Regions from separate parts of the Variovorax sp. GW531-E2 genome, predicted to be linked through region 1. Evidence: predicted binding sites of a transcription regulator. Region 1 holds the regulator's gene; the other holds the start of a gene.
The links. Region 1 encodes HrcA, which represses chaperone genes, less so after heat shock. Its sites were predicted from a motif close to TTAGCACTCNNNNNNNNNGAGTGCTAA; they were not measured.
Positions count from the first base shown of each region.

Region 2: a site for HrcA is predicted at 1,560-1,586, ahead of rpoH (RNA polymerase sigma factor RpoH). Genes of this name have one in related genera too.

Region 1 covers NZ_JBWKXQ010000054.1:25,698-28,898, reverse strand. Annotated here, with positions in the region: gene AC07XP_RS24755 (efflux RND transporter periplasmic adaptor subunit) at 1-926, opposite strand, end outside; tRNA gene AC07XP_RS24750 (tRNA-Ile) at 1,185-1,261, opposite strand; gene hrcA (heat-inducible transcriptional repressor HrcA) at 1,297-2,304, opposite strand; gene AC07XP_RS24740 (NAD kinase) at 2,336-3,201, shown strand, end outside.
Region 2 covers NZ_JBWKXQ010000082.1:3,779-6,979, reverse strand. Annotated here, with positions in the region: gene AC07XP_RS29725 (DNA alkylation repair protein) at 1-522, shown strand, start outside; gene rpoH (RNA polymerase sigma factor RpoH) at 590-1,531, opposite strand; gene AC07XP_RS29715 (LysR substrate-binding domain-containing protein) at 1,668-2,585, opposite strand; gene AC07XP_RS29710 (aminotransferase class IV family protein) at 2,700-3,201, shown strand, end outside.

The DNA of each region.
Region 1 (3,201 bases):
GCCACCACCAGCGCGGTCGGCTCGCCCTTCTCGTTGCGGGCCACGCCGCGCTGCGGCGCCAGGATGGCCTGGCGCTCCACGCCGGACTCGACCTGCGCGCGCACGTACATGCCCGGCAGCAGCAGACCTTGCGGGTTCGGGAACTCCGCGCGCAACGTGACCGAGCCGGTGGCCTCGTCGACAGCCACTTCGGAGAACTTCAGCGTGCCGGCATGCGGGTAAGGCAGGCCGTCCTCCATGCGCAGGCGGACCTGGGTGCTGGCCGGCGCCATGTCGCCCGAGATGAAACGGCGCTTGAGCTTCGTCAGTTCCAGGCTCGACTGCACCACGTCGACGTAGATCGGATCGAGCCGCTGGATCGTGGCCAGCGCCATCGCCTGGCCCGGCGCCACGAGCGCGCCCTCGGTCACGGCGGAGCGGCCGATGCGTCCCGCGATGGGCGCGGTGATGCGCGTGAAGTCGAGGTTGATGCGCGCCGCCTTCACAGCCGCCTGCGCGGCCTTCACGCCGGCTTGCGCCTGCACCAGCGCGGCCTGCGCCTCTTCGTGCTCCTGCCTGCTCACGGCATTGGCCTTGACCAGTTCGCCGAAGCGATCGGCCTTGCCGCGCAGGCTGGCGATGGTGGCCTGCGACGTGGCCAATGCGGCTTGCGCCTGCTCGTGCGCGGCCTCGAACGGGCCGGGCTCGATCTCGTACAGCACTTGGCCCGCGCGGACCATGCCGCCCTCTTCGAACAGCCGCTTGCGCACGATGCCGTTGACCTGGGGCCGCACCTCGGAGACGCGGTAGGCGGCCGTGCGGCCCGCGAGCTCGGTGTGCACAGCCACGTCACTGGCGTGCAGCGCCACCACGCCGACTTCGGGCGGCGCGTCATCGGTGGTGGAAGCCTGCTTGGCGCCGCATGCAGCGAGCGCGAGCAGGGACATCGGAAGCAGGAGCTTGAAAAGCGGGGTCATGGCCATCGGGAATCGCAGTGCGGCGTGCGCAGGGATCACCCGGCTCGTTACATTTGCACTCAAATGGTGCATTCTGCCTTCGATGTTGCATTGCAACCTGAAGGAATCCTGTGTTTGCCGTAGGTGAAATCGGCGGCGGCCGCAGGCCTCGCTCGCGCCTCTGGCACCAAAGAAAAAGGCCGCGCAATGCGGCCTTCATCGGAGTGTCTACAGAGGGGGAATGTGTGGTGGTAGGCCGTGAGTGGCTTGAACACTCGACCAACGGATTATGAGTCCGCTGCTCTAACCAACTGAGCTAACGGCCCACGCGGGCCCGATTCTATGCGCCGCGCGCAGCCGCTTACTTGCGGTGGCTCAGCGCGTTGCTCACCAGCCGCGACGTGATATCGACGATCTGGATCATGCGGTCGTACGGCATGCGGGTCGGGCCGATCACGCCCAGCGTACCGACCACCTGGCCGTCGACCTCGTAGTTGGCGCTGACGATGGACAGCTCCTCGAACGGCACGACCTGGCTTTCGCCGCCGATGAAGATGCGCACGCCCTCGGCCTTGCTCGACACGTCGAGCAGCCGCATCAGCTGCGCCTTCTCTTCAAAAAGATCGAAGGCACGCCGCAGCTGCCCCATGTCACTGGAAAAATCGGTCACCGACAGCAGGTTGCGCTCGCCGGAAATCACGACGTCGTCGGCCTGCGCATCGGTGAGCACTTCGGAGCTGACCTGCACCGCGGCCTGCATCAGCGCGGCGATTTCACCGCGCAGCTTCTCGACCTCGGACTGCAGGCGGTCGCGCACCTGCTCGATCGTCAGGCCCGCGAAGTGCGCGTTGATGTAGTTCGAGGCTTCCACCAGCTGCGACTGCGAGTAGTCGGATTCCGGGAAGATCACGCGGTTCTGCACGTCGCCGTCGGGCGAGACGATGATCACCAGCAGCCGCCGCTCGGACAACCGCAAGAATTCGATCTGCTTGAACACCGAGACGCGCCGCGGCGCCATCACGACGCCCACGAACTGCGACAGGTTCGACAGCAGGTGCGCGGCGTTGGCGATCACCTTCTGCGGCTGGTCGGCCGCCAGGCTCGGCGTGCTCATCTGCTCGCGCTGCGCGGTCAGCATGGTGTCGACGAAGAGCCGGTAGCCGCGCGTGGTCGGCACGCGTCCGGCCGAGGTGTGCGGGCTGGCGATGAGCCCCAGCGCCTCGAGGTCGGACATGACGTTGCGGATGGTCGCGGGCGAGAGATCCAGCCCCGCCGAACGCGAGAGCGTGCGTGATCCGACGGGTTGCCCATCGGCGATGTAACGCTCGACCAGCGTCTTCAACAGCAACTTGGCACGGTCGTCCAGCATTGCAAGATTTTAGTGTTGTAATTTGTGAGCTATGACCTCACGCTTTCGTCACGTCGCCCTGATCGGCAAATACCAGGCTTCCGGCGCCCGGGCGCAAGCCGATGCGCGCGACGGCGTGATGGAGGGCATCGGCGCCTTCCTCGAATCGCAGGGTTGCACGGTGTTCGTGGAGCGTTCGTCCTGCGAGGACACCGACGCACCGCCCCACCCGCGCTACCAGGCGCTGTCGGTCGAAGAAATCGGCCAGCGCTGCGACCTCGGCCTCGTGGTCGGCGGTGACGGCACCATGCTCGGCATCGGCCGGCAGCTCGCGTGCTACGGCATCCCGCTCATCGGCATCAACCGCGGGCGGCTCGGCTTCATCACCGACATCCCGCTGGACAACTACCAGGCCACGCTGATCCCGATGCTGGCCGGCGAATACGAAGAAGACCACCGCAGCCTGATGCACGCGCAGGTGATCCGCGATGAGGCCCTGGTGTTCGACGCGCTCGCGATGAACGACGTGGTGGTCAACCGCGGCGCCACCTCGGGCATGGTCGAGATGCGCGTGTCGGTGGGCCGTCATTTCGTGGCCAACCAGCGCGCCGACGGGCTGATCATCGCGTCGCCCACGGGCTCGACGGCCTACGCGCTGTCGGCCGGCGGGCCGCTGCTGCATCCGGCGGTGCCGGGCTGGGTGATGGTGCCGATCGCGCCGCACACGCTGTCGAACCGCCCCGTATTGCTGCCCGACGCCGACGAGATCGTGATCGAGTTGGTGAGCGGGCGCGACGCCAGCGCCAATTTCGACATGCAGTCGCTCGCCTCGCTCGCCATCGGCGACCGCGTGGTGGTGCGCCGCTCCGACTTCCGGGTGCGCTTCCTGCACCCGCGCGGCTGGAGCTATTTCGACAC
Region 2 (3,201 bases), on a different contig from region 1:
GCGCACCGGCTGGCCACGCACACGAGCGACGTGGCGCGCTGCTGGGCGGTGCAGTGGATCACGCTGTCGGGCCTGCCGCTGGCGGCCCAGCTCGACGCCGTGCGCCGCTTTGCCGCCGACCCGCATTTCGGCGTGCGCGAGTTCGCCTGGATGGCGGTGCGCGACAGCGTCATCGATTCGCTCGACGAGGCGCTGGCGCTGCTGCAGCCCTGGGTGGCCGATGCCGATCCGAACGTGCGCCGCTTCGCCAGCGAGCTCACGCGCCCGCGCGGCGTGTGGTGCGCGCAGATCGAGACGCTGAAGGCCGAGCCCTGGCTGGCGCTGCCGCTGCTGGAGCCGCTGCGCGCCGACGCGCATCGCTACGTGCAGAACTCGGTCGCCAACTGGCTCAACGACGCGAGCAAGACGCAGCCCGAGTGGGTCGAGACGCTGTGCACGCGCTGGGTGGCCGAGTCGCCGGTTGCCGAGACCCGCTACATCGCGAAGCGGGCGCTGCGCACGCTGACCAAGTCGACGCCCTGAAGCGTCCCCGAACGAAAAAAAGCCCGGCACTGCCGGGCTTTTTCGTGGAGGAGGGCGGTTGCGACGCTTACGCGTACTCGGCCAGCGCCTTCTTCATCTTCTTCATCGCCGCCACTTCGATCTGGCGGATGCGCTCGGCGCTCACGCCGTACACCGCGGCCAGGTCGTGCAGCGTCATGCCGCCCGAGCCGTCGTCGTTCACCTTGAGCCAGCGCTCTTCGACGATGCGGCGGCTGCGGTCGTCCAGCGCCTCCAGGGCGGTGGCGATGCCGTCGCTCGACAGGCGGTCGCGCTGCTGCGATTCGAGCAAAGCGGTCGGTTCCTGCGTGGCGTCGGCCAGGTAGGCGATGGGGCCGAAGCCTTCGTCGCCGTCATCGGACGGACCCGGATCGAGCAGCACGTCGCCGCCCGACAGGCGGGTTTCCATCTCGAGCACTTCCTCGGGCTTCACGTTCAGGCGCGTGGCCATCTGCGAGACCTCGTCGGGGCTCAGCGTCTCGCGGTGCGTGCCGTTGTCGGCCGCGGCCGAGTCGGCCTTGAAACCCTGCTTCATCGAGCGCAGATTGAAGAACAGCTTGCGCTGGGCCTTGGTCGTCGCGACCTTGACCATGCGCCAGTTCTTCAGGATGTACTCGTGGATCTCGGCCTTGATCCAGTGCATGGCGTAGCTCACCAGCCGCACGCCCTGGTCGGGGTCGAAACGCTTCACGGCCTTCATGAGACCGACGTTGCCTTCCTGGATCAGGTCGCCGTGCGGCAGCCCGTAGCCCAGGTACTGGCGGGAAATCGAGACGACCAGGCGCAGGTGCGACAGGATCAGCGCACCGGCGGCTTCGAGGTCGTTCTGGTCGCGCAACTTGCGTGCGAAGCCCTGCTCTTCTTCGAGCGTGAGCAGCGGCAGGCGGTTGGCGGCCGAAATGTAGGCATCCAGGTTGCCCAGCGGGGGGACCATCGACCAGGGGTTGGCGACGGCCAGCTGGTTGGCAGAGACTCCAGACAGCGTTGTCATCAGGGGAAACTCCTTTGTGGCGGTCATATTAGCACTCGGTTAGAGGGAGTGCTAAGCCAAGGGTTCCCTTGGGTTTCTATCGTTGCGATAGCTTTTGTCGCGATTTGTTGGATATTTGTATGCCGTTTGGCGTTTTTCAAGTCCTGGACGCCTGCCCCAGCAGCCAGTCCTGGAACGCCAGGATGCGCGGGTCCTGGGCGCTGCCTTCCGGGTAGACCAGGTGGTAGGCGTAGCCCGCCGCCATGGGCACGCCGATGTCGAACAGCCGCACCAGCCGGCCCTGGGCGAGGTCGGCGCCGATCATGTCCAGGTCGGCCAGTCCGACCATGCCGCTCTCGGTGACGGCGCGCACCACGTCGCTCGAGTCGGCGAAGCCGATGCAGCGGCTGTCGTCGAAGCCCTCGATGCCCGCCGCGGCCATCCACATCGGCCAGTTCGGCCAGACCATGCCGTCGGTCTTCCAGTCGACGTAGCACAGCGTGTGCTGGAACAGGTCGCGCGGTGTTGCCAGCGGGGGGCCGCTGGCCAGCAGCCTGGGGCTGCAGACCGGCACGATGACGGTGTCGAACAGCCGCTGCGCGCGCGTGCCAGGGTCTTGCCCGTTGCCGAAGCGGATCGCCACGTCGATGTCGTCGGCGTCGAAATCCCGCAGCGCATCGGAAATATCGAAACCCAGTTCCAACCCTGGGTTCGCAGCCCGGAACTGCGGCAGCCGGGGCAGCAGCCAGTTGGTCGCGAAACGGGCGCTGGTCGACAGCCGCAGCGTCGCTGCCCCGCGCGCCATGCGCCGGGCGCGGCCGGCGGCGCGGCGCAGGGTGTCGAGCGCGTCGGCGGTGGCCTCGAACCACACGGCGCCGGCCGGCGTGAGGCGGATGCTGCGGCTGGTGCGCGTGAACAGCACCACGCCGAGCTGCTCCTCGATCTCCTTGATCTGGTGGCTCACGGCCGCCGGCGTCAGTCCGACTTCTTCGGCAGCCCGCGTGAAGTTCAGGTGCCGCCCGGCGGCCTCGAAGGTGCGCAGGGCGCGGGTGCCGGGGAGCAGTCTGGGGTGCATCGATCTTCAAATAGTTTTTGATGATTTTCCAAAAACTATTCGTTTCTCCTGGGAAAGTCAACGCGGGATAGTTCAGGAACTTGATGATCCATCCCCTCCAGGAGCAACGAAACCATGTCCGCCAGCGTCCCTTCCTCTTCCACTTTCGTCGTGCAACGCAGCGGCCAACCCGCACCCGCCGAGGCCCTGGCGTCGCTGGCCTTCGCCGGCCACGCCCATTTCACCGCCATGCAGGTCCGCGGCGGCCGGGTGCGGGGCCTCGACCTCCATCTGGCACGGCTGCGCTTCGCCTCGCAGACCCTGTTCGGCCAGGCGCTGCCCGACGACACGGTGCGCGCCCACCTGCGGGCCGCGCTCGCGGCCGGCCCGGCGGACCTGTCGCTGACGGCCACCGTCTACTCCCCGGCCGGCGAGTTCACCGCGGTCGACGCGGTGCCCGAGGTGCTGATCCGCACCGGCCCACCTTCCAACGGCCCCGCCGGCCCGCTGACCCTGGCCGCGATCGAACACGAGCGCTTCCTGCCGGCCGTGAAGCACGTCGGCGAAGGCGCCAAGACCCAACTGCTGCGCCAGGCCGTCGCGCAGGGTTTCGGCGACGCGGCCTTTCTCGACCGGC